4 regions of the Streptomyces sp. NPDC046465 genome follow, and region 2 is predicted to be linked to each of the others. Evidence: riboswitches for the same ligand, from Rfam matches in the RefSeq annotation. Region 2 holds a riboswitch; each other region holds the start of a gene.

Region 1 (7,713 bases), on a different contig from region 2:
AGGGCGGCGTCGCTGGCGAACCGGCCCGCCGCGATCGCGGCTGCGGCTGTTCCTAGGGCGGCTGTTACTGCGGTGACGGCCGCTGCCGTCGCTTTGGCTGGGCGCACCGTCCCAGTGTCCGGGGGCGAGGCCCTGGAGGCCAGTGGGCGGTACCCGCCGGGTGAGTCGTGGCTCAGGTGGCCGAAGCCGTGGCTCAGGTGGCCGACTGGCCGTATCCCCGCAGCTTCTGTGCCGCCTCGTGCAGCCGGTCCGGGGAGAGGAGCGTCGGGGTGTGGCCGGGAATCGCGGCGGCGGTGAGCCAGAGGCGGCACATCCACTCCAGCTGGGCCGTGCGGTCGTAGGCCTGGTCGAGGCTGTCCCCGTAGGTGACCGTGCCGTGGTTCTGCAGGAGGCAGCCGGTGCGCTCGCGCAGGGCGTGCAGCATGTTCTCGGCCAACTCCTCGGTGCCGTACAGCGCGTACGGGGCGACCCGGACCGGGCCGCCGAGGGCGCCGGTCATGTAGTGGACGGCGGGGAGCTCCGTGACCAGCAGGGAGACGGCCGTGGCGTGTACGGCGTGGGTGTGGACGACCGCTCTCGCGCCGGTGTCGCGGTAGATCGCGAGGTGCATGGGCAGTTCGCTGGTGGGCGTGAGGCCGCCGAGGACCCGGTGGCCTTCGAGGTCGACGCCGAGGGCGTCCTCGGGCCGCAGCCTGTCGTAAGGGACCCCGCTCGGGGTGACCAGGACGGTGTCGCCGACCCGTATCGAGACGTTGCCCGAGGTGCCGACGACCAGGCCGTCCCGCACCGTCCTGCGGGCGGTCCCGACCAGCTCGTCCCAGGCCCGCGCGAGCGCGTCCCCGTCCACCTGCTGCCCCTGTCCCTGGCCATGCCGCTGCCCCTGCCCCTGCCGCTGCTCAGTCATGCGGTGATCCTGCCAGCCCAAAAGGATTCCGGTTACGGCTTCGGGCCACCGGGTGACCAGCATCTCCCCACCGGATCCGGGCACCGGACCGAGAAGTGCGCGCCGGGCCGCCGCCGGATGGCGGAACCCGACACTCCGCCCCGTTTGCGGGGATCCCGCCCACGCTCCGTACGATCGGGATCAGACACCAGCTCAATACGGAGCAAGGGCACTCCGCTTCGGGTCACCGCACCGCCCGGCCCAGTTCACTTTCCGTTCACCCTGGTTGCCTACGTTCCACATGCCACTGACGTCCAACAGAAGCCTGGGTAAATGGAACACATCACGCTTCTCCTCGGGATCGTGATCGTTACCGCTCTCGTGTTCGATTTCACGAACGGTTTCCACGACACTGCCAACGCGATGGCGACGACCATCTCGACCGGCGCTCTCAAGCCCAAGACGGCGGTGGCCATGTCCGCCGTACTCAACCTCGTCGGCGCCTTCCTCTCCGTCGAAGTCGCCAAGACGATCTCCGGCGGCATCGTCAATGAGGACGGCCTCAAGACCGAGGTCATCTTCGCCGCGCTCGTCGGCGCGATTCTCTGGAACCTCATGACGTGGCTGGTGGGCCTGCCCTCCAGCTCCTCCCACGCCCTCTTCGGCGGACTCATCGGCGCCGCGGTCATGTCGCAGGGCTGGTCGTCGATCAACGGCGGCACCGTCGTCACCAAGATCCTGATCCCGGCCGTCGCGGCCCCGCTCGTGGCGGGCATCGCCGCGACGCTGGCCACGCGCCTGACGTACCGCATCGGCCGCAACACGGACCAGAAGGCCACCGCCAAGGGCTACCGCGCCGGGCAGATCGCCTCCGCCGGGCTCGTCTCGCTGGCCCACGGCACGAACGACGCGCAGAAGACCATGGGCATCATCACGCTCGCCCTGATCACGGGCGGCGTCCTGAACCCCGGCGCCAACCCCCCGATGTGGGTCATCGTCTCGGCCGGCATCGCCATCGCGCTCGGCACCTACCTCGGTGGCTGGCGCATCATCCGCACCATGGGCAAGGGCCTGACCGACCTCGCGCCGCAGCAGGGCTTCGCCGCCCAGACCAGCGCCGCGACCGCGATCCTCGCCTCCTCGCACATCGGCTTCTCGCTCTCCACCACCCAGGTCTGCTCGGGCGCCGTGATGGGCGCGGGCCTCGGCCGCAAGGGCGGCGTGGTCCGCTGGTCGACCGCCACCCGGATGTTCGTCGCGTGGGGCCTGACCCTGCCGGCGGCGGGCCTGGTCGGCGCGGGTGCCGAGTTCCTCACCAAGCAGGGCCCCTGGGGCATCACGGTCACCGCGGCGCTCCTGATCGCGGGGTCGGGCGTGATCTGGGCGCTCTCCCGGCGCAACGCCGTCGACCACACCAACGTCACGGACGACGAGATCCGCCACGACGCCATTGACGGCATTGACGGCATTGACGGCATTGACGGCCGCACGGTCGCCGAGCCCGCGGGCGTGGTGACCACCGCGATCGCCGCCGTCTCGCCGCCCCCCGTGGGCGCGATGGCCGCCTCCGCCCCCGCGGGCGGGACCGTCAAGGCCACCGTCTCGGCGGCCCCGACCACCACCACGACCGGCGCCATGGCGGACCCCGCCCGGCCCGCGACCGTGTAAGGACAGACCAGCATGAGCATCGACTGGGCAGCTCTCGGCTCCGTCTTCGGAGTCAGTCTCGCGGTGACCGTGGCCCTGGTGGGCCTCTTCACCCTCGGCATCGTCGGACTCTCCAAGCAGGGCACGGCGACCGCCACCGCCGGTGGCTCCGCCTCCCTCGCACGCACCGGCGCGTACGCCTGCTTCGCCCTGTGCGCGGCGGCGGTGGCCTACGGGATCTTCCTGATCGTCGCCTGACGGCAGCGGCCTTCCCGGGTGGGGCGCGGAGCGTGCGAACGCTCCGCGCCCCACGCGTGTGTCCGCACCCCGTATCTGGGCCCGGCATGTGGGGCCCAACACACTCTCCCGTCGCAGGTCAACAGCGAGTTGACGGGCCTTCGCGGGCCGTGGTGGACTGCCGGGGCCAACTACGGCGGCAGAAGAGGAAGCCGGTGCGAATCCGGCGCGGTCCCGCCACTGTCACCGGGGAGACACTCCCCGCGAGCCAGGAACTCTCGCCGCCGATCACGTCGAACCAGGGCGCGGACACCCTGAGTGAGGACATATCGCCATGCTCGGCCGCCCGGTGCCGCCTCTCCCCCTGAGTACGAGTCCTCTCCTCAGCGCAGCGGCGGGCTGAAGCGCATGAGTGCCGATCGCGACTTCGCGTACGGCGCCGCCGCCGGCCTCCTCGGTGACCTGCTGCTCGGCGATCCCCGCCGGGGCCATCCGGTCGCCGCGTTCGGCCGTGCCGCGGGTGCCGTCGAGCGGGTGCTGTGGCGCGACCACCGCGGGTGGGGCACGTTGCACGCCGTGGTGTGCGCCGGGGGCGCGGCGGGTGCCGCCGCGCTGGCTTCTTCTCTCGTACGTCGCTCGGCCGCCGGATCCGTCGCGCTGACCGCCGCCGCGACCTGGGCCGTGGTCGGCGGTACGTCGCTGACGCGGGAGGCGCGGGCCATCGGCGGGGCGCTGGAGGCCGGGGACATCGAGGTCGCGCGGGAGCGGCTGCCGCACCTGTGCGGGCGGGACCCGCAGGCGCTGGACGCCGACGGGATCGCGCGGGCCGTGGTGGAGTCCGTCGCCGAGAACACCTCCGACGCGGTCGTCGGCGCGCTCGTGTGGGGCGCGCTGGGCGGCGTCCCCGGGCTCGTCGGGTTCCGGGCCGTCAACACGCTGGACGCGATGGTGGGCCACAAGTCGCCCCGGTACCGGCGCTACGGCTGGGCCGCCGCCCGCCTCGACGACGTCTTCGGATGGCCGGGCGCGCGGCTCACCGCGGGCCTCGCGGCGCTGGCCGGTGACTCGCCCTCGGGAGCGGTACGGGCGTGGCGCGCGGACGCGGACGCGCACCCGAGCCCGAACGCAGGGCCCGTCGAGGCCGCCTTCGCCGGGGCACTGGGCGTACGGCTCGGGGGAACGCTCTCTTACGGGGGGCGGGTCGAGCACCGGCCCGTGCTGAACGCGGCGGGGCGCGACGTCGCCGCGGGGGACATCGAGCGGGCCGCCAAGCTGTCCCGACGGGTCGGCCTGCTCGCTCTCGGAGCCGTGGTGGGCGCGCGCTGGGCACTGCGGTCGGCAAGAGCAGGGGCAAGGGCAGGAGCGGGAGCAGGAGCGGGAGCGGGGAGAAGAGCATGAGTGGCGGACTGCTGGTCGCCGGGACCACCTCGGACGCCGGGAAGAGCGTCGTCACCGCGGGCATCTGCCGGTGGCTGACCCGCAAGGGTGTGTCCGTCGCGCCGTTCAAGGCGCAGAACATGTCCCTCAACTCCTTCGTCACCCGCGAGGGGGCGGAGATCGGCCGGGCGCAGGCCATGCAGGCGCAGGCCGCCCGCGTCGAGCCGAGCGCGCTGATGAACCCCGTACTGCTCAAGCCCGGCAGTGACCGCTCCAGCCAGGTCGTACTCATGGGCAAGCCCGTGGGTGAGATGAGTGCGCGTGGGTTCTTCGGGGGGTCCGGGGGGCCGTCCCCCGGGGAGAGGCTGCACGGGGGGCGGCAGGCGCAGTTGCTGGACACCGTCGTGGGGTGTCTGGAGGAACTCCGGGGCACGTATGACGCCGTGATCTGTGAGGGCGCGGGCAGTCCCGCCGAGATCAACCTGCGGCGCACCGACATCGTGAACATGGGCATCGCGCGCGCCGCCCGCTTCCCCGTCCTGGTGGTCGGGGACATCGACCGGGGCGGGGTGTTCGCGTCGTTCTTCGGGACGACGGCGCTGTTGAGCGCGGCCGACCAGGAACTCGTCGCGGGCTACCTGGTGAACAAGTTCCGGGGCGACGTCTCCCTCCTCGAACCCGGGCTCGACATGCTGCACGGGCTCACCGGGCGGCGCACGTTCGGTGTGCTGCCGTTCCAGCACGGGCTCGGCATCGACGAGGAGGACGGCCTGCGGGTGTCCCTGCGGGGCGCCGTCCGCGAGTCCGTGGTGGCCCCGCCGGTCGGCGATGACGTGCTGCGGGTCGCCGTGTGCGCGGTGCCGTTGATGTCCAACTTCACGGACGTGGACGCGCTGGCGGCCGAGCCGGGTGTCGTCGTGCGGTTCGTGGACCGGGCCGAGGAACTCGTCGACGCCGACCTCGTGGTCGTACCGGGCACGCGCGGGACCGTGCGCGCCCTGCGGTGGCTGCGCGAGCGCGGCCTCGCGGACGCGCTGGCGCGCCGTGCCGCCGAGGGCCGCCCGGTGCTCGGGATCTGCGGCGGGTTCCAGGTGCTCGGCGAGCGCATCGAGGACGAGGTGGAGTCGCGGGCCGGGTCCGTCGACGGGCTCGGGCTGCTGCCGGTGCGGGTGCGGTTCGCCCGCGAGAAGACCCTCGCCCGGCCGGTGGGCGCGGCCCTCGGCGAGCCCGTCGAGGGGTACGAGATCCACCATGGCGTGGCCGAAGTCCTGGGCGGGGAGCCCTTCCTGGACGGCTGCCGGGTCGGCGAGGTGTGGGGCACGCACTGGCACGGGTCGCTGGAGAGCGACGCGTTCCGGCGCCGGTTCCTCACCGAGGTCGCCCGCGCGGCCGGGCGCCGCTTCGTCCCCGCACCCGACACCAGCTTCGGGACGCTGCGCGAGGAACAGCTCGACCTGCTCGGCGACCTGATCGAGGAACACGCGGACACGGACGGCCTGTTGGGCCTGATCGAGAACGGCGCGCCGGGCGGGCTTCCGTTCATCGCGCCCGGCGCGCCGTCGTGACCCCCGTCATGAGCATCACCACGCACCACTCGCACCACTCGCACCACTCGCACCACCGCATCAAGGAGGCTCAGTGACCACCCCGTACCCGTTCACCGCTCTCGTCGGCCAGGACGACCTGCGGCTCGCGCTCCTGCTGAACGCCGTCTCGCCCGCCGTGGGCGGTGTGCTCGTACGAGGCGAGAAGGGCACCGCCAAGTCCACCGCCGTGCGCGCGCTCTCGGCGCTGCTTCCCGAGGTGCCGGTCGTCGCCGGGTGCCGTTTCTCCTGCGATCCGAAGGCCGCCGACCCGAACTGCCCGGACGGCCCGCACGAGGTGGGCGGCGCCACCGCGCGGCCCGCGCGGATGGTCGAGCTGCCCGTCGGCGCGTCCGAGGACCGGCTCGTCGGCGCCCTGGACATCGAGCGGGCGCTCGCGGAGGGCGTGAAGGCCTTCGAGCCGGGCCTGCTCGCCGACGCGCACCGCGGCATCCTCTACGTCGACGAGGTCAATCTGCTCCACGACCACCTGGTCGACCTCCTCCTGGACGCGGCCGCGATGGGCGCCTCCTACGTGGAGCGCGAGGGCGTCTCCGTACGGCACGCCGCGCGCTTCCTGCTCGTCGGCACGATGAACCCCGAAGAGGGCGAGCTGCGACCGCAGTTGCTCGACCGGTTCGGGCTCACCGTCGAGGTGGCCGCGTCCCGCGAGACCGACCAGCGCGTGGAGGTCGTACGGCGCAGGCTCGCCTACGACGACGACCCCGAGGGCTTCGCCGGGCGCTGGCACGAGGACGAGGGCGCGCTGCGCGACCGGGTCGTGGCGGCCCGCGCGCTGCTCCCCCAGGTCGTCCTGGGCGACGCGGCGCTCCGGCAGATCGCGGCGACCTGCGCGGCGTTCGAGGTCGACGGGATGCGCGCGGACATCGTGATGGCACGCACGGCGACGGCTCTTGCCGCGTGGGCGGGCCGTACCGACGTGCAGAGCGAGGACGTGCGCCAGGCCGCGCTGCTCGCCCTGCCGCACCGCAGGCGCCGCAACCCCTTCGACGCTCCGGGGCTCGACGAGGACAAGCTCGACGAGACGCTGGAGGAGGCGCGCGAGGACGAGGAGCCGGAGCCTCCGGAGGGCGGCGACGACCCCGACGGCGGCGGCCCGGACGGCGGCCCCGACGGGGGCGGCGGGCAGCCCCCCGCCGAAGGGCCCGACGGCCCCGACTCCCCCTCCCCCGAGCTCCCCGCGCAGAACCAGGGCCAGGGCCCCGACGAGACGACAGCCCCGCAGGAGCAGGAGCAGGAGCAGGAACAGGAGCAGCAGCCGGAGCAGCAGCCCGCCCCGGCCCCCGGCGGCGCCACCGGCGAGCAGCAGGCCGTGCGGGCCGCCGAGCCGTTCCGTACGAAGATGCTGAGCGTGCCCGGCATCGGTGAGGGCGCGGCGGGCCGACGCTCGCGCGCCCGCACCGACCACGGGCGTACGACGGGTTCGCGCCGCCCCCGGGGCGCCCTGACCAAGCTGCACCTGGCGGCCACGGTGCAGGCGGCGGCCCCGCACCAGAAGGCGCGCGGGCGCTCCGGCACCGGGCTCGTCGTGCGCCGTGACGATCTGCGGCAGGCGACGCGGGAGGGGCGCGAGGGCAATCTCGTGCTGTTCGTCGTGGATGCCTCCGGGTCGATGGCGGCGCGGCAGCGGATGAGCGCCGTCAAGGGCGCCGTGCTCTCGCTCCTCCTCGACGCCTACCAGCGGCGCGACAAGGTGGGGCTCGTGACGTTCCGGGGCGCGGGGGCCGAGGTGGCGCTGCCGCCGACGTCGTCGGTGGACGCGGCCGCGGCCCGTCTCGAATCGCTGCCGACCGGTGGCCGCACCCCGCTGGCCGCGGGCCTGCTGAAGGCGCACGACGTGCTGCGGGTCGAGCGGCTGCGGGACGCCGCGCGGCGGCCGCTCGTGGTCGTGGTGACGGACGGGCGGGCGACGGGCGGTGTGGAGCCGGTGGCCCACGCGGGGCGCGCGGCGCGGCTGTTCGCCGC
Region 2 (7,713 bases):
CGCATGGCGCTCACGGAAGCGGGCGCCGGCCCGGGCCGTCGTACGAAAGCTGGGCGCCGTCAGGGAGTTCGCCGTACCAGAGCACGTGGGCGACCTCCTCGAAGGAGCGGCGGGTTCTGCGGATTATGCGAATTGTGCGGATGTTAGATTCACCGGGACCGGTGCCTGGACGGCCAGGAGGTGCGTGGTGCCCGAGCGGATTCCCGTACGCAGGATCTACGCCCAGGGAAGCTGCACCGCGTCGCGGAGGGCTTCGGCGTGGACACGGAGTACTTCTCCGGCGCCGACGAGGACCGCCTTGCCACCGACCTGCGGACGGCGCTCGCCGATGAGGCCCGCGGCGGGCCGCTGCCCGACGCGGACGACCTCAGCCGCCCCGCAGGCGGCGCCCGGCACCGCCCTGCACCCCGGCGAGCCGCACGACGAGGTGGCAACCGACTGACGGTCACCCCGGACCGGCGCGCCTTCGTCCCCTGCCCCGTGGAGGGGCGTGACCGGTCATCCCCAACGCCCGACCAGTGAAAGGACGTCCGTGACCACGCGCGTACTGCTCGTCTCGCCTGCCATGACCGCCGCGGCGCGGCGCGGCGTGTTCGGCGACGACGAGCCCCTCGACCCGCCCGGCGCGGCGCAGACCCGCCGGGCGGCCGGATCCCTGCCCACGGGATGCCGGGTCCTCCTCTCCCCCGGTGTGCGCTGCGCGCAGACGGCGGACGCACTCGGCCTCGGAACGGGCCTGGAAGTGCCGTCGCTGGCCGGCCTCGACCCGGGCAGGTGGCGCGGCAGGCCACTGGCGGAGGTGAGTGCCACGGAAGCGCAGGCGGTGGCCCGTTGGCTGACCGAGCCGGAGACGGCGGCCCCGGGCGGCCAGTCCGTGGCCGACGTGTGCACACGTGTGGGCCGGTGGCTGGATGCGCCCCGGACGGACACTCCGTCCGGACGCGTCGTCGCCGTCGTGGAGCCCGAGGTGGTGCGGGCGGCCGCCGTTCACGCCACGGGGGCTCCGCTGTCCGCGTTCTGGCGATTCGACGTGCTGCCGTTGTCGACGACCGAACTCAGCGGACGCTCCGGACGCTGGAACATCCGGCTCGGCGGGCCGCTCGGCGCCGCGTGACGCGCGCGGTTCAGCGGCCCTGGTCACGGTGGCGGGCCAGCAGCACGGCCACCGTGCACCGCACGCAGGCGGTCTGCGGGGCCGCCGGATCGCCGACGGCGCACCTTTCCGCCGGGCAGGCACCGACCAGTTCCTCCAGGTCGCGCAGGAGCCGCTCGGTCCGCTTGGCCTGCTGGGCGAGCACCCTCACCCGTGCGCTCTGCCCGCCGATCTGCCGACGGCTCGCGATCAGTTGCGCGTACTCCTCGGGGGTCAGCGCGACCGCCGCATGTCCGCCGAGGGTGATGTGGCGCGGCTCGGGGTGTCCGGGCACTCCGCTCCTCGATTCGTCGCCGTGCCGTGTCCCGGTCCTACCGATCCGCCGCGACCGACTTCCCGGACGTCGGCGCCGCGGGCTTCGGCAGCAGCAGGCGCTGCGCCAACTCCCCGAAGATCAGGCCGAAGGCGCACCACAGAGTCGCCTGCATGGCGAGGGCGGAGAGGCGGAAACGCCACAGCAGCGCGGCCGGGAAGTGCTCGGGAACGTCGTTGATCACCGGCAGGAACTCATAGGCCAGTCCGATGGCCACGGCGAAGCCGAGCACGGCCGCGACGGTCGCGTACCAGGCACCGAGCAGGGGCGCGAGCCGCTTGCCCAGCAGGGTCGCGGCGACCGCGAGGAGCACGCTGAGCACCATCATCAGCAGATACAGGGAGGTCCGCTTGCCGATGGTGTCGGGGTTGCCGACAGCGGGCGGGTTGGCCGGGTACTTCAGGAACGGCACGACGTAGACGGCGAGCAGCGCGCAGCCCGAAAGGAGCAGCGCCGTCGCCCGCGGGCCGAACCGGCCGACGCGGCCGAGGGCGAAGCTGTAGGCGAGCGCGGCGATTCCGCCGAAGGCGACCCCGTAGACGAGGACACCGGTGGCGAGGCCGGCCGTGGACTGCAGGCTCCGCGAGACGAGTTCGACCTCGTCGCCGTGCGAGTGGCCGGCGTGCGCCTCTTCGAAGCCGATGGCGGCGTCGACGTTCGGCTCACCGAGCCAGTAGGCGATGACGAGGGCGAGCACGCCGGCCCCAAGACCGGCGAGCATGCCTCGAACGAGCAGGTTGCGTACGGTTGTCGAGTTCATGAGCGGGCTTCGGTTCCCCCTGGTCAGTGGCAGGGGAAGCCGAGCAGATGGCGGGCGTCGTGCACCCACTCATGGACCTCCGCGCCGCTGAACACGGAGGTGGCGCCCTGTTCGGCGCCGACGAAGTACAGCAGGATCAGCATCAGGATCCCGAAGAAGACCGCCCACGGGGCGATCACCTTCAACGGCAGCTTGAGCGGTACGGCAGGTGCGTCGGCGGTCGGCTGAGCGACATGGTGCGCCATGGCGGTGCCTCCTTCGGGAGTTCGCGTCCCGTCTCGGTGGTGCGGAGGACGACAGCCACGGGTCTGACTCACGAGCGGTAGGGGTACCGCTCGCACACAGTGGCGCGACCGTGCCGGGCTCACACCGGCTTCCGTCGAGCTGTCGTCGATATCGCAGTGACGGTACCGCGTGGCGCGTTCATGGCCAAGGCCGGCCGACGACGGCGCACCGGGGAGGAGTGGACACGCATGCCGGAGCGCCGTTCGGGGCGGAGCCGCGCGGAAGGTCCCCGGAAAGCGTGATGTGGCGGTGGTGGATGGCCCAGCGGCGATTGGGGCCGGGGTCCGGGGCGGTAAACCTGCGGCTGCCTCAGGCAACACCGGTTCCGCCGCGAATGGACACGAATGGAGACGCCCCCATGGCAGCCAGGACAGTCCGGGCCACCCGCCGCACCCGTCTCGGCACACGCGTGCTCGCACTGGTCGCCACGGCGACGCTCGCCGTGAGCGCCCCCTCGTCCGCGAGCGCCCCGGCGCACGGGGACGGTGTCGCGCACCGGACCCCCTCGCCCTTCACCGGGCAGCTCGCGAGCCAGGGGCCGGTCCTCGCCGTGAAGTTCGACAACTCCCGGGCAGCACGGCCGCACACCGGTCTCGACCAGGCGGACATCGTCTACGTGGAGAAGGTCGAGGGCGGCATGAGCCGTCTGATGGGCGTGTACTCCAGCAGAGTGCCGGAGTCCGTCGGCCCGGTGCGCAGCGCGCGTGAGTCCGACACCGAACTCCTCCGCCAGTTCGGCCGGCCCGTGCTGGCCTACTCCGGGGTGCGCAGCGCCCTGCAGAAGGTGCTCAGGGAAGCCCCGCTGTACGCCCGCCCGCACGACCGCGTCCCGCGCGCCTACTTCCGTGACAGCGCCAGGACCGCCCCGCACGACCTCTTCGTACACCCGCGGGCGCTGCTGCGTTCGGCGCCGCAGGCCGGCCGTCCGACCGACATCGGCTTCCGCTTCGGCCCGGCTCCGGCGGGGGGCGCCCCCACCGGGAGCCGGACCGTCCGCTACTCCGGCGCCAGCCACACCTTCGACTGGTCGCCGCGGGAGCGCCGGTGGCTCGCCTCCTTCGACGGTGCCCCGGCGCTCAGTACGGCGGGGACCCGGCTCGGCGCTCCCACCGTCGTGATCCAGTACGTGAACATGCGCCCTTCGCGCTTCAAGGACGTCAACGGCGCGGTGACGCCGTACATCGAGACGGTCGGCAGCGGCCGGGCGCTGGTGCTGCGCGACGGCCAGAGCTATGCCACGCGCTGGAATCGCGCCGCGGCCACCGGGGGCACCGCGTTCACCCGCGCCAACGGCGAGCCGATGCCCTTCGCCCCGGGGCAGGTCTGGATGGTCTACGCGGACCACGGCTGAGACGCGTCCCTGTCGGGACCGGTGGGTGCCGGATCCGACCGGGCCGGAAAACCGGAAAAGAGACCGGGCGGGCCGGCCGAGGCACTCCCCATCAGAGAAGGGGTGCCCCGGCCGGCCCGCCCGTGCCGGACCGTCGTGTCTCACCTGCCCGCAGGGGCGAGCTCCCGGTCCGTCTCGGCGTCGGGTGCCCCGGTGTCACCGAGGTTCTTGTGCAGCTTCTCGCCCTCCACGTCCACGTTGGGCAGGAGCTTGTCCAGCCAGCGCGGCAGCCACCAGGCGGACTTGCCGAGCAGGGCGAGGACCGCGGGCACGATCGCCATGCGGACGACGAAGGCGTCGAAGAGGACGGCGATGGCCAGGCCGAAGCCCATCATCTTGATCATGTCGTCGTTCTCCATGATGAAGCCGGAGAAGACGCTGATCATGATGATCGCGGCCGCGGCCACGACCCGTCCGCCGTGGGTGAAGCCGGTCACGACCGACTCGCCGGGGCGCGCCCCGTGGACGTACGCCTCGCGCATCCGGGTCACGAGGAAGACCTCGTAGTCCATCGCCAGGCCGAAGACCACACCGATCATGAAGATCGGCATCATGCTCATGATCGGACCGGGCTGGTCGACGCCCACGATGTCCGCGAGCCAGCCCCACTGGAAGACCGCGACGACGGCGCCGAGCGCGGCGGCCACCGAGAGCAGGAAGCCGAGCGCCGCCTTGAGCGGGACCAGGATCGAGCGGAAGACCAGCATCAGGAGCAGGAACGCCAGGCCGACGACCAGTCCGAGGTAGGGCAGGAGGGCGTCGTCCAGGGTCTGCGAGAAGTCGATGGTCATCGCGGTCTGGCCGGTGACCAGGATCTCGGAACCGGTGTCGGACCCGAGGCCGTCGGCGGTCGAGCGGATCGACTTGACCAGTTCCTCGGTCTCGTGGTCGCTCGGCCCGGTCTTCGGGACGACGTTCATGATGGCGGTGTCGCCGGCCTTGTTGGACTGGGCCGGGGTCACGGCGGCGACTCCGTCGATCTTGCCGATCGAGTCGCCGACGGTCTTGGCGGCGGCCGCCACTCCGGAGTCCTTGCTGACGGTGACCATCAGCGGGCCGTTGAAGCCGGCGCCGAAGGACTCGGACAGCATGTCGTACGCCTTGCGCTGGGTGGTGTCCGGCGCCGACGTGCCCTCGTCGGGCAGGCCGAGTTCCAGGCTGGCGGCCGGGACGGCCACGGCTCCGAGGCCGAGGACGGCGACCACGAGCACGGAGAGCGGGTGGCGCAGCACGAACCGCGCCCAGCGGGTGCCGAGCTTCGGCTTGGCGTGCGGGTCGATGAGCGAACCCGCGGGCTTCTTGCGGTCCTTGCGGCGCAGCACCTTGCGGCCCGCGAAGCCGAGCAGCGCGGGGATCATGGTGAGCGCGATGAGGACGGCGATCACGACGGTGCCGGCCGCGGCCAGACCCATCTTGGTGAGGATCGGGATGTTGACGATCGCGAGGCCCGAGAGGGCGACGACAACGGTGAGACCGGCGAACACCACGGCGGAGCCCGCGGTTCCGGTGGCCCGGCCCGCCGCTTCCTCCGGGGTACGGCCCTCGGCTATCTCCGCTCGGTAGCGGGAGACGATGAAGAGGGCGTAGTCGATGCCGACGGCGAGGCCGATCATCATCGCGAGCGTGGAGGTCGTGGCCGAGAGGTCGAGGGTGCTGCCGAGCGCCGCGATGCCGGAGATGCCGATGCCGACGCCGATGAGCGCGGTAAGGAGCGGCATGCCCGCGGCGATCAGCGAGCCGAAGGTGAGGATCAGGACGACCGCGGAGATCGCGATGCCGATGAGCTCGGCGCTGCCGCCCATCTCCTGTTCGGCCATGACGGCGTCGCCGCCGGTCTCGACCGTGAAGCCAGCGTCACGGGTGGTGTCGGTCGACTTGGTCAGCGCGTCCCGGGCGTCGTCGGTGAGCTCGGTGGCGGGCACCTTGTAGGTGACCGACGTGTACGCGGTGGTGCCGTCCTTGCTGACGGACTTGGCCGCGTAGGGGTCGTCGACGCTCGACACCTGCGGGCCCTTGCCTATCGCGTCGACGAGCCTGTCGACCTCACTCTTGGGCTTTCCCTCGGTGAGCTTCTCGCCCTTGGGGGCACGGATCACGACACGCGCGCTCGCTCCGTCGGCACTGGCGTCGGGGAAGTGCTCCTCAAGGCGGTCGAAGGCCTTCTGCGACTCCGTACCCGGCATCGAGAAGGAGTCTTCGGGCGGGGCTGGAGCGGCCGAGGAGGCGAAAATGGCCCCCGCCAGCGCCACCACCCACAGCAGCGCCACGTAGCGGCGTCGCCGGAAGGCGAAGCGGCCTAGTTTGTACAGGAACGTAGCCACGGCGAAGGGGACTCCCGTCGAGTCAGGTGCGGACGACCCTCTGCCGGTGCGATCGGCGCACGTCAGCGGGTCCAGCAGGAATAGCTCCATCCTCACCGCCGATCGAGGGGAACAAGTCCGCCTGCGAGCCGGACTATCGACCCACGGCCGCTGTACTGCGCCGCGCGCGGAGTCATCCCCTGGGAGGAGAGCCGATCTCCCTTTCTCAACCACAGGGTGCAGTCACGTGTCAACAACTTCTGCGTCATTGGCGCGGAACTTTCCGCTCCCCTTTTGCCGGGCCGTACCGCCGCCCATTTACCTGCATCGTTCACGCATTGACGCCGGTGCCGCGTGCGGGGATGCGCGCCAGGTGGCCTGTTTCCGCTGTCCGAGAGATCAGCGCCTGTGCGGGAAGCACCTTGTCCACGGCCTTGCCCGGCCTCCTGCCGGAGCTCGTTTCCGCGGACGGCGCTCCCCGACCACACTGGTGTCCATGGACTCCGAACAGATCGACGCCTACCTGCGGCGCATCGGCGCCGGGCGCCCCACCGCGCCCACCGGCCCGGCCCTGCACGACCTGCACGTCGCGCATCTGCGCAGCGTTCCCTTCGAGAACCTCTCGGTCCATCTCGGGGAGGACATCGAGCTCACCGACAAGGCTCTGGTGTCGAAGGTCGTTAAGGCGCGCCGGGGTGGCTTCTGCTACGAACTCAACGGTGCGTTCGCCGCGCTCCTCACGGCTCTCGGCTTCGACGTCACGCTGCTGCAGGCCCGGGTGTACGGGGACGAAGAGGTGCTCGGCATCCCCTACGACCACCTGGCGCTGCGCGTGCGCACCGAGGACGGCGGCGACTGGCTCGCCGACGTCGGTTTCGGTGCCCACAGTCTGCTGCCGCTGGCCTTCGGCGACCGGGGCGAGCAGGCCGACCCCGCGGGCACGTTCCGCATCACCCAGACGCCGGAAGGTGATCTGGAGGTCGCCCAGGACGGCAAGCGGCAGTACCTCGCCGAGCCGCGGCCCCGCGCGCTCGCCGATTTCAGGGGCGGCGCCTGGTACCACCGCACCTCGCCCGACTCCCACTTCACGCGGTCCCTGGTCTGCTCCCTGCTCACCGACGACGGACGCGTCACCCTCAGCGGCCGCACCCTGACCACCACCGCGGCGGACGGCGAGCGGCAGACCACCGAACTGGCCACGGAGGCCGAGGTGCTCGCGGCGTACGAGCAGTACTTCGGCATCGTGCTGGAACGCGAACCGCAGGTGCGGGACACGAACCCGTCGGCGCGTGGCGATGAGTTCCGGGCGGTATGACGGTCCACATAGGCAGACGCGAAGAGCGGACAGGACCGCCGCGTATGCGACAGGAGAGCGCCATGCCCAGGATCACGCCCAACCTCTGGTTCGACCTGCAGAGCGAGGAGGCCGCGCGGTTCTACGTCTCGGTCTTCCCGAACTCGGAGATCAAGAACGTCTCGTACTACGGAGAAGGCGCCCCGCGCCCGGCCGGA
Region 3 (7,713 bases), on a different contig from region 2:
CTTAGATTTCCCGCACGTTAAGCATGGGATAAGTGAGGGAACGGAGCCGCGATATGTCAGATGCGCCTGAAGTGAACAGACCGGTCGTCACACCGGTCCGCGTGGTCATCGCCGTCTGTCTCGTCGCGCCCTTCGTGGCGATGCTGTGGGTGAGCTCCTACGCCAAGGTGGACCCGACCTTGATCGGCATTCCGTTCTTCTACTGGTACCAGATGCTGTGGGTGCTCATCTCCACGGCGCTCACGATGATCGCGTACAAGCTGTGGCAGCGTGACCAGCGCGCCCGCAAGGCCGAGCAGGCCCAGGGGGGTGCCGGACAGTGACCACACTCGCATCGGGAACGGGCGGCGTGAACGGCATCGCCCTCGCCGTCTTCATCTTCTTCTTCGTGGCCGTCACGGCGATGGGCTTCCTGGCCGCGCGCTGGCGCAAGGCCGAGACCGAGAGCCTGGACGAATGGGGCCTCGGCGGCCGGTCGTTCGGCACCTGGGTCACCTGGTTCCTGCTCGGCGGCGACCTCTACACCGCTTATACGTTCGTGGCCGTCCCCGCGGCGATCTACGCGGCAGGCGCGGCGGGCTTCTTCGCGGTGCCGTACACGATCCTCGTCTATCCGCTGATCTTCACCTTCCTGCCGCGCCTCTGGTCGGTCTCGCACAAGCACGGATACGTGACCACGTCCGACTTCGTGCGCGGACGGTTCGGCTCGAAGGGGCTCTCGCTGGCCGTCGCGGTCACCGGCATCCTCGCCACGATGCCGTACATCGCGCTCCAGCTGGTCGGCATCCAGGCCGTGCTCGACGTCATGGGCGTCGGCGGCGGTCCCGACACCAACTGGTTCATCAAGGACCTGCCGCTCCTCATCGCGTTCGCGGTGCTCGCCGCGTACACGTACTCGTCCGGTCTGCGCGCGCCCGCACTGATCGCGTTCGTGAAGGACGGCCTGATCTATCTCGTCATCGCCGTCGCCATCATCTACATCCCGATCAAGCTCGGCGGCTTCGACGAGATCTTCCGGGCGGCGAGTGACAAGTTCTCGGCGTCGAACGAGGCGGCGGGCAAGCCCGTCGCGGGTCTCGCGCCCGGACAGAGCGGACAGTGGACCTACGCGACGCTCGCGCTCGGCTCCGCGCTCGCCCTGTTCATGTACCCGCACTCGATCACGGCGACGCTCTCCTCCAAGAGCCGCAACGTGATCCGCCGCAACACCACCATCCTGCCGCTCTACTCGCTGATGCTCGGCCTGCTCGCGCTGCTCGGGTTCATGGCGATCGCGGCCGGGGTGAAGGTGGAGAACGGTCAGCTGGCGATTCCGCAGCTGTTCGAGAACATGTTCCCCGACTGGTTCACGGGCGTCGCGTTCGCCGCCATCGGCATCGGCGCGCTCGTCCCCGCCGCGATCATGTCGATCGCGGCCGCGAATCTCTTCACCCGCAACATCTACAAGGACTTCCTCAAGCCGGACGCGACACCGCAGCAGGAGATGAAGGTCTCCAAGCTGGTCTCGCTCCTGGTGAAGGTCGGCGCGCTCGCCTTCGTCCTCACCATGGACAAGACGGTCGCGATCAACTTCCAGCTGCTCGGCGGCATCTGGATCCTGCAGACGATGCCCGCGCTGGTCGGCGGCCTCTTCACCCGGTGGTTCCACCGCTGGGCGCTGCTCGCCGGCTGGGCGGTCGGCATGGCCTACGGAACGCTCGCCGCGTACGGCGTCGCGTCGCCGACCCAGAAGCACTTCGGCGGCTCGTCCGACGAGATCCCCGGCATCGGCGAGATCGGCTACATCGGCCTGACCGCGTTCGTCCTGAACGTGGTCGTGACCGTGGTCCTCACCTTCGTCCTGAAGGCGCTGAAGGCCCCCGACGGCATCGACGAGACCTCCCCGGAGGACTACACGGCCGACGCGGGCGACCCCGGCGTCGTACAGGAGCTGCCGACGGCGACCGCGGGCGCCGGGCACTGAGTCCCGCCCCCCTTCCGCCAGTAACAGGGACCCGCACGTGACAGGGGCCGCCGGAAAACCGGCGGCCCTTTGCCGTGCCCGTGTTGCACACTGCGCTGCATGGACATCACCATCAGGCGGGCACGCCCCGAGGAGTACGAGACGCTGGGCGACCTCACCGCGCAGGCCTATCTCGACGGCGGGCATCTGGATCACGGGGCGGCGGACCGGTATCTGCACGTGCTGCGGGACGTGGCGGGGCGCGCGGCGCACGCCGAGATCCTGGTGGCCGCGGCGGACGGCGGGGCGCCCCACGCCCTCCTGGGCGGCGTGACGTTCGTGCCGTCCGGCGGCCCCATGGCCGACATCGCACGGGACGGCGAGACGGAGATCCGCATGCTGGCGGTCTCGCCTACGGCGCGCGGCCGCGGCGTCGGCGAACTCCTGGTGCGCGGCTGCGTCGAACGGTCCAGGGAAGCGGGCCGGACCCGGCTCGTCCTGTCCTCCTCGCCCTCCATGCGGACCGCCCACCGGCTCTACGAACGCCTCGGCTTCGCACGGGCCCCGGAGCGCGACTGGTACCCGATCCCCGGCCTCCCGCTGCTCGCCTACGCATTGACACTCTAGGGGCCACCGTCCGGGCCCGCCTCGCGATCCGACACAAGATGTGGGCCTGCTTCAGTAGTGCGACACAAGATGTATGCTCGTGCTCGCTGTCGCCGCAGGGGAATCCGGTGCAAGTCCGGAACTGTCCCGCAACGGTAGACGTGTACGCATTTGTCGTACGCGGAGTCCGAAGACCTGCCGCAGCGCACCCGTGTCGTCCGGCCCGGGTGCCGACCGTCCGGGCCTCGTGGAATGGGCCGGTGGACGCGGTGTGCCGCCCTGCCCGGGTGTGCCCGTGTGTACCGATCTCTCCCTCAGGCCCCGGAGCCGAGCGAGGGAGAGCTCCACGTGACCATCGCGCCTGCCGAACCTGCGTCAGTGCTGGCATCGCGGCCCAGTGACAGCGCTGAAAGCCCCGAGGGTAACGACGCGCCGGGGACCGCGCTGCTGCGCACCCTGACCGACCTCACCGCCGACCTCCCCGACGCCGATCCCGGCCGGGTGGCGGCCGCCGCGCTGCGCGGCCGGTCGGCCAGGGCCGACGAGAGCGAGCTCAGGGAGCTCGCGACCGAGGCGGCCGCGGGGCTCATCTCCGAGGACCCGGCGTACTCCAAGCTCGCCGCCCGGCTGCTCTCCCTCTCCATCACCGCCGAGGCCGCCTCGCAGGGCGTGCGCTCCTTCACGCAGTCGATCGCGGTCGGCCACCGCGAGGGCCTGATCGCCGACCGCACCGCCTCCTTCGTGACCGCGCACGCTCCCCGGCTCGACGCGCTCGTGGAGAGCGCGCTCGCCGACGGCGCCGACTTCCGCTTCGGCTACTTCGGCCTGCGCACGCTGCACAGCCGCTACCTGTTGCGCCACCCGATCACCCGGCACGTCATCGAGACGCCGCAGCACTTCATGCTGCGCGTGGCGAGCGGCCTGGCCGAGACCGACTGGGACACCGCGAGCGACAGCTCCCGCGCGGTCGACGAAGTCGCCTCGCTGTACGGCCTGATGAGCCGCCTGGACTACCTGCCGTCCTCGCCGACGCTCTTCAACTCCGGCACCCGCCACCCGCAGATGTCCTCCTGCTACCTCCTCGACTCCCCGCAGGACGAGCTCGACTCGATCTACGACCGCTACCACCAGGTCGCACGGCTCTCCAAGCACGCGGGCGGCATCGGCCTCTCGTACTCCCGCATCCGTTCGCGCGGTTCGCTGATCCGCGGCACGAACGGGCACTCCAACGGCATCGTGCCGTTCCTGAAGACCCTGGACGCCTCGGTCGCCGCGGTGAACCAGGGCGGGCGGCGCAAGGGCGCGGCCGCGGTCTACCTGGAGACCTGGCACTCCGACATCGAGGAGTTCCTGGAGCTGCGCGACAACACCGGTGAGGACGCGCGCCGCACGCACAACCTCAACCTCGCGCACTGGATCCCGGACGAGTTCATGCGCCGGGTCGCCGCCGACCGGGAGTGGTCGCTGTTCTCGCCGTCCGACGTGCCCGAGCTCGTCGACCTGTGGGGCGATGAGTTCGACGCGGCCTACCGCAAGGCCGAGGCCGCGGGGCTCGCCAAGAAGACGATGTCGGCCCGCGACCTCTACGGCCGCATGATGCGCACCCTCGCGCAGACCGGCAACGGCTGGATGACGTTCAAGGACGCCGCCAACCGCACCGCGAACCAGACCGCCGAGCCCGGCCACACCGTGCACTCCTCCAACCTCTGCACGGAGATCCTGGAGGTGACGGACGACGGCGAGACGGCCGTCTGCAACCTCGGCTCGGTCAACCTCGGCGCGTTCGTGGAAAACGGCGACCTCGCGTGGGACCGGCTCGACGAGACCGTCCGTACCGCCGTCACCTTCCTCGACCGCGTCGTCGACATCAACTTCTACCCGACCGAGCAGGCCGGCCGCTCCAACGCCAGGTGGCGCCCGGTGGGCCTCGGCGCGATGGGTCTGCAAGACGTCTTCTTCCAGCTGAAGCTCCCCTTCGACTCCCCCGAGGCGCGGGCGCTCTCCACGCGGATCGCCGAGCGCATCATGCTCGCCGCGTACGAGACCTCCGCGGACCTCGCCGAGCGCAGCGGCCCGCTGCCCGCCTGGGAGAAGACCCGCACCGCGCGCGGCGTCCTGCACCCCGACCACTACGACGTCGAGCTGGCCTGGCCGGAGCGCTGGGCGGCGCTGCGGGAACGTATCGCCGTGACCGGCATGCGCAATTCGCTGCTGCTCGCCATCGCGCCGACCGCCACCATCGCGTCCATCGCGGGCGTCTACGAGTGCATCGAGCCGCAGGTCTCCAACCTCTTCAAGCGCGAGACCCTGTCGGGTGAGTTCCTCCAGGTCAACGCCTACCTGGTCCAGGAGCTGAAGCGGCTCGGGATGTGGGACGCGCAGACCCGCGAGGCGCTGCGCGAGGCCAGCGGCTCGGTGCAGGGATTCGACTGGATCCCCGCGGAGGTGCGCGCGCTCTACCGCACGGCGTGGGAGCTCCCGCAGCGCGGCCTGATCGACATGGCCGCCGCGCGGACCCCCTTCCTCGACCAGGCGCAGTCGCTCAACCTCTTCCTGGAGACGCCGACCATCGGCAAGCTCTCCTCGATGTACGCCTACGCCTGGCAGCAGGGTCTGAAGACCACGTACTACCTGCGCTCGCGCCCCGCGACGCGCATCGCGCGCGCGGCGGGCGGCTCGAACGCGGCCGCCACCGCCCCCGCCCCCGTCCCCGCCCAGGCCACGGCCGAAGAAGCCGTCGCCTGCTCCCTGGAAAACCCCGAGTCCTGCGAGGCCTGCCAGTAATGAGCTCCACGACACACAGCGAGAAGAACCTCCTCGACCCGGGCTTCGAGCTGACCCTGCGTCCCATGCGCTACCCGGACTTCTACGAGCGCTACCGGGACGCGATCAAGAACACCTGGACCGTGGAGGAGGTCGACCTCCACTCCGACGTCGCCGACCTCGCCAAGCTCTCGCCCGGCGAGCAGCACATGATCGGCCGCCTGGTGGCGTTCTTCGCGACCGGCGACTCGATCGTCTCCAACAACCTCGTGCTCACGCTCTACAAGCACATCAACTCCCCCGAGGCGCGGCTCTACTTGAGCCGTCAGCTCTTCGAGGAGGCCGTGCACGTCCAGTTCTATCTGACGCTGCTCGACACCTATCTGCCCGACCCGGAGGACCGCGCGGCGGCCTTCGACGCGGTCGAGGAGATCCCCTCCATCCGCGAGAAGGCCGAGTTCTGCTTCAAGTGGATGGACTCGGTCGACAAGCTGGACCAGCTGGAGAGCCAGGCCGACCGGCGCCGCTTCCTGCTGAACCTGATCTGCTTCGCCGCGTGCATCGAGGGCCTCTTCTTCTACGGTGCCTTCGCCTACGTCTACTGGTTCCGCTCGCGCGGTCTGCTGCACGGCCTCGCCACCGGCACCAACTGGGTGTTCCGCGACGAGACGATGCACATGAGCTTCGCCTTCGACGTCGTCGACACCGTCCGCAAGGAGGAGCCCGAGCTCTTCGACGACGCGCTGCAGCAGCAGGTCACCGACATGCTCAAGGAGGCCGTCGAGGCCGAGCTGCAGTTCGCGCGGGACCTGTGCGGCGAGGGCCTGCCCGGCATGAACACCGACTCGATGCGCGAGTACCTGCAGTGCGTCGCCGACCAGCGGCTACAGCGGCTCGGGTTCGCGCCGGTCTACGGATCGGAGAACCCGTTCTCCTTCATGGAGCTCCAGGGAGTCCAGGAGCTGACCAACTTCTTCGAGCGGCGTCCTTCGGCCTACCAGGTCGCGGTCGAGGGCTCGGTCTCCTTCGACGACGAGTTCTAGCCTGCCCCCCGGCGCACCCTGGTGTGCCCGTCCCGTCCGGTGCGACGGGGCGGGCACTCTCGTGTGCTCAGCGCGGCTGGGCCCGCAGGACGAGCCGCTTGGGGTGGAGGGTGATGCCGACCCGGGTGCCGGTGTCGGTCTCCTCGACCCGCTCCAGGCGCCACTTCGGGACCACCGTCCCCAGGATCAGGGCGAGTTCGGCCAGGCTGAAGTGGTCGCCGGGGCACTTCCGGTTGCCGACGCCGAACGGCATCATCGCGAAGTCCGGTACGTCGGCCGCGCGTTCCGGATTCCAGCGGTCCGGGTCGAACTCGAGGTGCCGCTCGAAGGAACGCGGGTCGCGCTGCATCGCGTAGACGCTGTAGACGATGTCCGCGTCCGCTGGAATCGAATAGCCGCCCAGCTCGGTTTCGGCCACGGACCGGCGGGTGAATATCCAGGCGGCCGGCCGTATACGCATCGCCTCGGTGACGACATTGCGGGTGTGCGGCAGGTCTGCCAGATCGGCGAATGTGATCGCCCGATCCGGCGCCACGGCATTTACCTCTTCAACCAACCGCCTTTCCTGCTCGGGGTGTTCGGTGAGCAGATGGAAGGTCCACGCCAGCGTCGACGCCACATTCTCCGCACCCGCCACGACGAGCGATACCACGTTGTCGTGGATCTCCTGGTCGGCTATGGGCTCACCGGCTTCGTCCCTGGCCCGCAGCAATTCGGCGAGCAGGTCCTCGGGGCCGCCGGGCCCGGCCGCGCGGCGTTCCGCGATGATCTCGTCCACGAGCGCGTGAAGATCGGCGAGGGCACGCTCGAACCGTCGGTTGGCCGGGGTCGGCACGCGGTAGAGCGGGCCGACCGAGAGCACCATCCGGCGGTAGAGCCCCTCGAACACGGTGTGCAGCGAATCGGCGATGCGGTCCGCCTTCTCACCGATCGAGTCGACCTCCAGGAGCGAGCGCGAGACGATGCGCACGGCGGTGCGGAACATCTCCGCGCTCACGTCGACCTCGCCGCCCGGCTGCCAGCGGGCCGCCGTGGCGCGCGCCTCCTCCTCCATCACCTTGGCGTAGTCGGCGATCCGCTCGGGCCGGAACGCGGGCTGCATCGTGCGCCGCTGGCGCCGGTGCAGCTTGCCGTTGCTGGTCGCCACGCCCTTGCCGAGGAGCACCTCCAGGGTGTCCCAGAGCGGTCCGCCGACGATGTAGCCGGGGTCCTTCAGGAGGGCGCCGACCAGCTCCGGGGCGCACACCGCGTACGCCGTCCTCGGCCCCAGCCTGATCCGTACGAGATCCCCGTGGTCGCGCAGCGCGGCGAGGAAGCCGAGAGGGTCGCGCACCAGTTTCCAGGCGTGGCCGAGCAGGG
Region 4 (7,713 bases), on a different contig from region 2:
AGCGCCGGGGGCGGCGGGGGCGGCCACGGAGGCGGGAAGCCGCCCGGCTGGCTGCCGTGGGGGCCCAAGTCGCCCAACACGGACGAGGTGTTCGAGCCTGACAGCCTGTACGACCTACTGCAGAACGGCGAGTGCCGACAGGCCTACAACACCTCGGTCGACCCCGGCAGGCGGATCGACGACTCGGCGACTCCGCAGGCCTGGAAGACCATCGAAGGGCTCGCCGGGATCTGTAAGGCCGCGCAGGGCGAGACCGGCGGACTGGCCATTGCCGTCAAGGCCGAGGCGGGGCTGCGCTCAGCCGGGTACCGGCCGGGGAACACCGGGTACCTCTGCAAGGACGGGGACGCGTTCGCGGTCCTGCGACGTTTCGTCGCCTACTACCGTCAGCACCCCGGCGAGCGAGTGGTGCTGCGACCCGCCCCGACGGGTACGGCAGCCTGCGCCAGCGGGATCTCCGCCACGGACTCCACGTACACGCCGGGCTCGACCGCCTACTTCCAAGGCACCTGGCCGGACGCGCCGGCCACCGTGGAGCTGCGCGCACGGGAGCTGACGGATCCAGTCCCCCTGAAGCCCTTCGGCGACGAGGAGGACAAGGCGAGATGCTGCAAGGACGGATCGATCGCCGTGAACCTGCCGGGGCCTGACGACTTCGGCGGCCTGCGCCCGACGGTGATCGACGTGACGCTCGTGACGAAGAACGGAGCCAGGGTGGCCAGACGGGCGGCCTTCACCCTCGACTGGAGCGGCACAGCGCCATCTCCCTCGCGGTCGCCATCGCCGTCTTCCTTGTCGCGTTCACCCGGCTCCCCCGGCCCGGCGAACGCGTTCGCCCGATGAGCGAGCCCCCGGCCCCCGAACCGGAACCCGAACCGAGACCGGAGCCGGAACCGGAACCGGAGCCGGAGCCGGAACCCGGACCTGACCCGAGCCCCGACCCTCCACCCGACCCGGAACCCCAGCCGCCCCCACCCGCACCACCGCCTCCGCCTACGCCGCCCTCCGACCCCAGAGTCGGCTGGGTGGAGATCGTCGGCGCCATCGGATCCCTCGTCACCCTTCTCACCGCGGTCCTCTTCTACTTCGGCTGGGCGAGCACCGACGCCGAGACCAAGGCGCTGGGGCTGCGCGAGACCGTGTTCCACTTCTCCACCAGCGACTATCTGTTGCGCAGCGTCGGTGCTCTCTATCTCCCCGCCTGGCTGGCCGCGGGCATCGCGCTCGGCGTGCTCGGGCTGCTCCGCCGGGTGGCGGACGAAGCGGAGCGGCTCGCCCGCGCCGTGCGGGTGCTCCGGTTCGCCTGGGCCGTGCCCGTCGTCCTCGTGCCGCTGTATCCGCTCAGCCCGTGGCTGTTCGACCTGCTCCTCCCGCTCACCGCGATCGGCGGCTTCGCGCTCAACGCGTACCCCCGCACCCGCACACGCCGGGACCTGCGGCTATGGGGGCTCACGCTGTTCCTCTGCGTCCTGTCACTGTTCTGGGCCGTGTCGGCGTACGCGGCGATCGCGGGCCGCGGCCGCGCGGAACTGACCGAGCGGACCCTCCGGAGCGACTTCCCCGCCGTCGTCGTCTTCAGCGAGAAGGACTTGATGATCCGGGGCGGCGGCAGCTGCTTCCGGCGCGTCACCGACAAGGGAAGCCAGTACGCGTACGAGTACGCGGGCCTGCGCCTGTTCCACGTCTCCGGAGACCGGATCTTCCTCGTACCCCGCGACTGGTCGCCCGGGAACGGCACCCTCTACGTCCTCAAGGAGGGAGCGGCGCAGCGCGTCGATCTGCTCAGCGGGGCCGGTCGCCGGGAACAGGAGTGCCGGGGGTAGCCGACCGGCCGCCGGAGTGGCCTCCGGATCGGCGCGTCAGAGGTAGCCGTCGCGCCGCGGTGCCGGAGCGCCGCCGTCCGCCGGGGGAACCTACGGGTCGGCAGGGGGGTCGTCGGCTGCGGGTCCCGGCTCGGGCGATCCGGCGGGGCCGAGGGCTCCGGGGCGCGTCGAGCCCCGCAAGGGAACGCCGCCCGCGGAACGCCCGTACCGCCGCGTCCTCACCGGGAAGCGGCCGGTCGTCGTGCGCTTGCGGGGAACCGAGAGCCAGCAGGCGCTCTCTGAGGCTCCCCGACTGCCTCACCTCCCTCTGTCAACGAACCTCCCCCTGGGACGTATCGGGCCCCGGGCGACGCCTGCTGACCCAGAGCAGCAGGACCACCGAGCACACCGCGGCGAACGCACACCACGTCGAGATGTACTCCTGTCGCCACAGCACGACGGTCACCGCGGCCCCGACCGCCACCAGGACGCCGAAGAGGACCAGGCCGCGGTCGCCGGACAGGAGCAGGGAGCCGATGGTGGCGAGGAGGTAGCCGACGATGATCAGCTGCGCCTGCGGCAGTCCCAGGGAGTATCCGACGGTGTGCCCTCGGATCTCGGCCGTCACGGTGCGCGTCGCCAGTACGCAGGCGAGCGTCGCCGCCGTCGCGATGCCCGCCGCCAGCGGGACGAGCAGACGGCGACGGGCGCTCGGCGGCGCGGAGCACAGCACGGCCGCCGGTACCCACAGGGGAAGGAGCGGAAGCGCGATGACGGCCCAGGCGACGGTGGCGGGCCCGGTGCCGCCGTCGTGGTGCCAGACGGCGGCCTCGATGATCTGGTGGATGCCCAGGAGGAGCGGCAGCGCGGCCAGTGGCAGGTCACGGGGGCGCCGGGCCGCCAGGGTCACGGAGGCGACCCCCACGGCCGTGATGCCCGCGCCCGCGACGAGGTCGGCCGTCTCGCTCCAGCACATGGCAGCAACGGTACGGCCACCCCGGCCCGGGAGCGCGTCGGCCGACCCTTTCGGGGACCCCGGGCAGGCGCGCGCGCAGGACAAGACTCAGGACACGCCGGACCGTGCCTTTTCCCGCTCTCCACGTCGGCGAAGCACGAACATCACGTGTTCCACCTCACCATTTGAATGCTCAACGCGACGCGGTCCACCGGCGGGTGGCCCCGTATGGTGATCGGTACAGCTGGTTCGCCCCGTCCGCCAGGCGGGAGCGTCGCAAGAGGGAACCCGGTGTGAATCCGGGACTGCCCCGCAGCGGTGAGCGGGAACGACCGCCGTCACACGCACTGGGACCGGAGTCCGGTTCTGGGAAGCGACGGCCAGTAGGTGTCCGCCCGCCTTCTTCACGAAGGCGGTGGACGGGCCCGCGAGTCCGAAGACCTGCCCGCTGTCCGTGCGCGAACCATTCGTGCGCGGATATCTCGGTGACCTCGAGGGCGGGTCGGCGTACACACCAGACGGGCGACCGCGCCGACCACGCGATCCGGACCCGCCCGGTGCTGCCACCCTTCGCGCTCTCGTCCCGTCTCCGGGATCTCAGGGATTCGTCTCGCGAAGGAGATCTCCGTGACCACCAAGCCCGCAGCCGCGGCAGCACGGGCCACCGTGTACGGCTACCCCCGCCAGGGCCCCGACCGGGAGCTCAAGAAGGCGATCGAGGGTTACTGGAAGGGCCGCGTCAGCGCGGACGCCCTTCGGGACACCGCCGCCGAGCTCCGCCGCTCGAACTGGCGGGAACTCACCGACGCAGGCATCGGTGAAGTCCCGACCGGCGACTTCTCGTACTACGACCACGTCCTCGACACCAGCGTCATGGTCGGTGCCCTCCCCGAGCGGCACCGTTCCGCGGTCGACGCGGACGCGCTCGACGGCTACTTCGCGATGGCGCGCGGCACCCAGGATGTGGCGCCGCTGGAAATGACGAAGTGGTTCGACACCAACTACCACTATCTGGTGCCCGAGTTGGCCCCCGGAACGGTGTTCCGGGCCGACTCGAGGAAGCAGGTCGAGGAGTTCAAGGAGGCACGGGCTCTGGGTCTGACGGCGCGGCCCGTCCTCGTCGGCCCGGTCACGTACCTCCTGCTGGCCAAGCCCGCGCCCGGAGTGGCCGCCGACTTCGACCCGCTGACCCTCCTCGACCGTCTCCTGCCGGTTTACGCCGAGGTCCTCGCCGACCTGCGCGCGGCGGGCGCCGAATGGGTCCAGCTCGACGAGCCCGCGCTCGTCCAGGACCGCACGCCCGCCGAGCTCAACGCGGCCGAGCGCGCCTACCGTGACCTCGGCGCCCTCCCCGACCGGCCGAAGCTCCTCGTCGCCTCGTACTTCGACCGGCTCGGCGACGCCCTTCCGGTGCTCGCCAAGGCCCCGGTCGACGGTCTCGCCCTCGACTTCACCGACGCGGCCGCCGCCAACCTCGACGCGCTCGCGGCCGTCGGCGGGCTGCCCGGCAAGCGCCTTGTCGCGGGTGTCGTCAACGGACGCAACATCTGGGTCAACGACCTGGAGAAGTCCCTCACCACGCTCGGCACGCTGCTCGGTCTCGCCGACCGGGTCGACGTGGCCGCCTCCTGCTCCCTGCTCCACGTCCCCGTCGACGCGGCCCTCGAACGGGACATCGAGCCGCAGATCCTGCGCTGGCTGGCCTTCGCCCGCCAGAAGACCACCGAGATCGTCACCCTCGCCCGGGGCCTGGCGCAGGGCACCGACACGATCTCCACCCAACTCGCCGCGAACCGCGCCGATCTGGCCTCCCGGACCGGCTCCCCCATCACCCGCGACCCGGAGGTCCGCGCCCGCACCGGGGCCGTCACGGAGGCCGACGCCCGCCGCTCCCAGCCGTACCCCGAGCGTGCGTCGGCCCAGCGGACCGGCCTCGGCCTCCCGCTGCTGCCCACGACGACGATCGGCTCCTTCCCGCAGACCGGTGAACTGCGGGCCGCCCGCGCCGACCTGCGGGCCGGGCGGATCGACGGCGACGGGTACGAGGAGCGCATCAAGGCCGAGATCCAGGAAGTGATCTCCTTCCAGGAGAAGGCGGGCATCGACGTCCTGGTGCACGGCGAGCCCGAGCGCAACGACATGGTGCAGTACTTCGCCGAGCAGCTCACCGGGTACCTCGCCACCCAGCACGGCTGGGTCCAGTCGTACGGCACCCGCTATGTGCGCCCGCCGATCCTCGCGGGTGACATCTCGCGGCCGGAGCCGATGACGGTGCGCTGGACGACGTATGCCCAGTCCCTCACCGGCCGCCCCGTCAAGGGCATGCTCACCGGCCCCGTCACCATGCTGGCCTGGTCCTTCGTACGCGACGACCAGCCCCTCGGCGACACCGCCCGCCAGGTCGCCCTCGCCCTGCGCGACGAGGTCGTCGACCTGGAGACGGCCGGGACGTCGGTCATCCAGGTCGACGAGCCCGCCCTGCGCGAGACGCTGCCGCTGCGCGCCGCCGACCACCCCGCCTACCTGGCCTGGGCCACCGAGTCCTTCCGCCTCACCACGAGCGGGGTGCGTCCGGACACGCAGATCCATACGCACATGTGCTATGCCGAGTTCGGTGACATCGTCCAGGCCATCGACGACCTCGACGCCGACGTCATCAGCCTGGAGGCGGCCCGCTCACACATGCAGGTCGCCCGCGAACTCGCCGCCCACGGCTATCCGCGGGAGGCGGGTCCCGGCGTGTACGACATCCACTCCCCGCGGGTGCCGAGCGCCGACGAGGCCGCGGCCCTGTTGCGTACGGGGCTCGAGGCCATCCCCGCCGAACGGCTGTGGGTCAATCCGGACTGCGGCTTGAAGACGCGCGGCTGGCCCGAGACGCGTTCGTCCCTGGAGAACCTGGTCGCGGCGGCCAGGACGGTCCGCGAGGAGCTCGCCACGCCTTGACGGCACGGCACGCACCGCAGCCCCCTTGCTCGTCCTCGACTCCGGGGACGAGCAAGGGGGCTGATGCAGCGTCAGTTCACGGTCAGCTCCGCGATCCCCGGATGCTTCTTCGACTCCGCGTCCCCCCGCACCGTCACCCGTACGTACCGTGCGAGCCGTCCATCGGCCGTGGCGCCGGCCGCGCGGTGCCAGTGGCTGCCGTCGAGGGAGAGCTCCACGGCGTGCGTCACCGGCTCGGTGTCGGTCCAGGTGGGGGTGACCTTCTTGACGCGGACGGGCCTGGCGAGATCCGTCGTCAGATGGCCACGCGCACCGTCCGGGACCCAGGCCGTGGCCGTATTGCCGTCGACGGCGGCGCCCGCGTACATGCCGGGCTGCTGGGAGGAGGCCGTCGCTCCGGTGCAGCGCGCCGCGTTGGTGGTGGGCGTGAGGTCGGGGCGGCGGGTCTTGAGGACGGCCGGGGCGCCCTTGCTGACGATCTGCCGGCCCTGAGGGGTGTCGAGCGTCATCGGCTCGCCGTCGGTGAGGCGCACGGTGGTGCTGTGCGCGCCGATGGCGATGTCGTACGTACGGCCCTGCCAGGAAAGGCCGCGCAGCGTGACGCCACGGTCGAGCTGCGGGGGCAGCATCGGGTCGAGGTGGAGGCGGTCCTCGCGCATCCGCAGGCCGGTCAGGCCGTTGGTGAAGACCTGTAGGAAGCCGCCCTTGCCGGTGAGGAAGTCGTGCGCGGGCGAGCCCGACAGCGGGTCCGAGGCGCCCGCCTTGTCGCCGCGGGCCTCCGAGAACTGCGCGAAGGGGCCGCGCACGAACGGCTTGATGGAGCGCTCCAGATACGTGTACGCGGAGCAGCCCGGCTCACCGATCCCGGCGGCGTCGATGGCATGCACCGAGTCGGTCATGGCCGGGCCGTCGGGGTCGGTGCGCTGCGCGTAGTAGTCGAGGGTGCCGGCCGCGGCGCCCTCGGGCATCGGCCACTCCAGCGGGTACATCAGCAGGACCGTGTCGGCCTGCTTGATGGTGCCGCCGTCGTAACCGTCGTACTGCTGGAAGACCTTGCGCTTCTCGTCGTACGGGATCCGGATGCGGTCGGCGATCGACTTCCACTCGGCGGGGGCCCGCTCACCGAGCAGTCCGGCGGCGCGGGTGGCGTGGCGCAGGGCTGTGACGGCACCGGCGTTGGTGAAGACCGCGTCGTCGACGCCGTTGCTGTACTCGTCGGGTCCGGCCGTGTCCTTGATCGAGTAGCTGTCGTCCTTGTTGCGGCTGACGCGGCCCGCCCAGAACTCGGCGATGCCCTTCATCACCGGCCAGCCGCGCTCGCGCAGCCAGCGGGTGTCCTTGGTGGCGAGGTAGTACTGCCAGGTGGCCAGGGAGATGTCGGACTGGAGGTGGATCTGCGTGCGGCAGTGCGGCGGGTCGACGCTGTGGCACTCCTCGGCCAGGTTGCCCGAACTCCCGCTGTTCCAGGGGTAGAAGAGGCCGCGGTAGCCGAGTTCCCGGGCGTTCTCGCGCGCCCCGGCGCGCGTACGGTAGCGGTAGTCGACGACGGACTTGGCGAGCTCGGGGCGGGTGGCGAGCAGCCCCGGATACATCCACGTCTCCGCGTCCCAGAAGACGAGGCCCGCATAGTTGTCGCTGGTCAGGCCCGCGGGGGCGATGCTGTTGGACGCGCCTTCACGGGTGCTGGAGAACAGCCCGTACTGCGCGGAGCGCACCCACGACTGCATGTCGCGCCGCCCGGCCACCTCGATGTCGCTGCGCCACAGCCGCGACCAGGCGGCGGTGTGGGAGCGCAGCAGCTTCTGCCAGCCGCGGTCGGCGGCGCGCCGTGAGGTGGCGGTGGCGTCCCGGCGCGGGGTGCGGGAGGTCAGGCCCGTGTCGACGCCCACGTACTTGGTGAAGCCGTACGACTGGCCGCGCCGGACGGGCAGCGACATGGACTGACGAGCAGTCAACTTCCTTGCGCCATCGGCATGCTGGGCCTTCGCACCCGGTACGCCGCCGTCGGCG

The links. Region 2 has a riboswitch for cobalamin ahead of ABZ953_RS28610 (CbtB-domain containing protein). Riboswitches for the same ligand answer to the same signal wherever they lie in the genome.
Region 1: another riboswitch for cobalamin. It lies ahead of ABZ953_RS24205 (cobalamin biosynthesis protein); the one in region 2 lies ahead of ABZ953_RS28610 (CbtB-domain containing protein).
Region 3: another riboswitch for cobalamin. It lies ahead of ABZ953_RS14375 (ribonucleoside-diphosphate reductase subunit alpha); the one in region 2 lies ahead of ABZ953_RS28610 (CbtB-domain containing protein).
Region 4: another riboswitch for cobalamin. It lies ahead of metE (5-methyltetrahydropteroyltriglutamate--homocysteine S-methyltransferase); the one in region 2 lies ahead of ABZ953_RS28610 (CbtB-domain containing protein).

The regions. Positions count from the first base shown of each region.
Region 1 covers NZ_JBEYZK010000015.1:183,666-191,378, reverse strand. The annotation lists gene ABZ953_RS24225 (alpha/beta fold hydrolase) at 1-107, opposite strand, end outside; gene ABZ953_RS24220 (class II aldolase/adducin family protein) at 194-904, opposite strand; gene ABZ953_RS24215 (inorganic phosphate transporter) at 1,217-2,551, shown strand; gene ABZ953_RS24210 (hypothetical protein) at 2,564-2,788, shown strand; cobalamin riboswitch at 2,933-3,065, shown strand; gene ABZ953_RS24205 (cobalamin biosynthesis protein) at 3,176-4,165, shown strand; gene ABZ953_RS24200 (cobyric acid synthase) at 4,162-5,709, shown strand; gene ABZ953_RS24195 (putative cobaltochelatase) at 5,783-7,713, shown strand, end outside.
Region 2 covers NZ_JBEYZK010000020.1:12,904-20,616, forward strand. The annotation lists gene ABZ953_RS28590 (hypothetical protein) at 181-522, shown strand; gene ABZ953_RS28595 (histidine phosphatase family protein) at 533-1,114, shown strand; gene ABZ953_RS28600 (hypothetical protein) at 1,125-1,427, opposite strand; gene ABZ953_RS28605 (CbtA family protein) at 1,465-2,226, opposite strand; gene ABZ953_RS28610 (CbtB-domain containing protein) at 2,250-2,471, opposite strand; cobalamin riboswitch at 2,508-2,650, opposite strand; gene ABZ953_RS28615 (DUF3048 domain-containing protein) at 2,870-3,862, shown strand; gene ABZ953_RS28620 (MMPL family transporter) at 4,003-6,222, opposite strand; gene ABZ953_RS28625 (arylamine N-acetyltransferase) at 6,698-7,516, shown strand; gene ABZ953_RS28630 (VOC family protein) at 7,579-7,713, shown strand, end outside.
Region 3 covers NZ_JBEYZK010000008.1:83,729-91,441, reverse strand. The annotation lists gene ABZ953_RS14390 (DUF3311 domain-containing protein) at 54-323, shown strand; gene mctP (monocarboxylate uptake permease MctP) at 320-1,963, shown strand; gene ABZ953_RS14380 (GNAT family N-acetyltransferase) at 2,063-2,569, shown strand; cobalamin riboswitch at 2,633-2,766, shown strand; gene ABZ953_RS14375 (ribonucleoside-diphosphate reductase subunit alpha) at 2,897-5,332, shown strand; gene ABZ953_RS14370 (ribonucleotide-diphosphate reductase subunit beta) at 5,332-6,354, shown strand; gene ABZ953_RS14365 (cytochrome P450) at 6,422-7,713, opposite strand, start outside.
Region 4 covers NZ_JBEYZK010000005.1:168,652-176,364, reverse strand. The annotation lists gene ABZ953_RS10025 (hypothetical protein) at 88-843, shown strand; gene ABZ953_RS10020 (hypothetical protein) at 1,026-1,823, shown strand; gene ABZ953_RS10015 (DUF6629 family protein) at 2,134-2,778, opposite strand; cobalamin riboswitch at 2,986-3,221, shown strand; gene metE (5-methyltetrahydropteroyltriglutamate--homocysteine S-methyltransferase) at 3,385-5,703, shown strand; gene ABZ953_RS10005 (glycosyl hydrolase family 65 protein) at 5,775-7,713, opposite strand, start outside.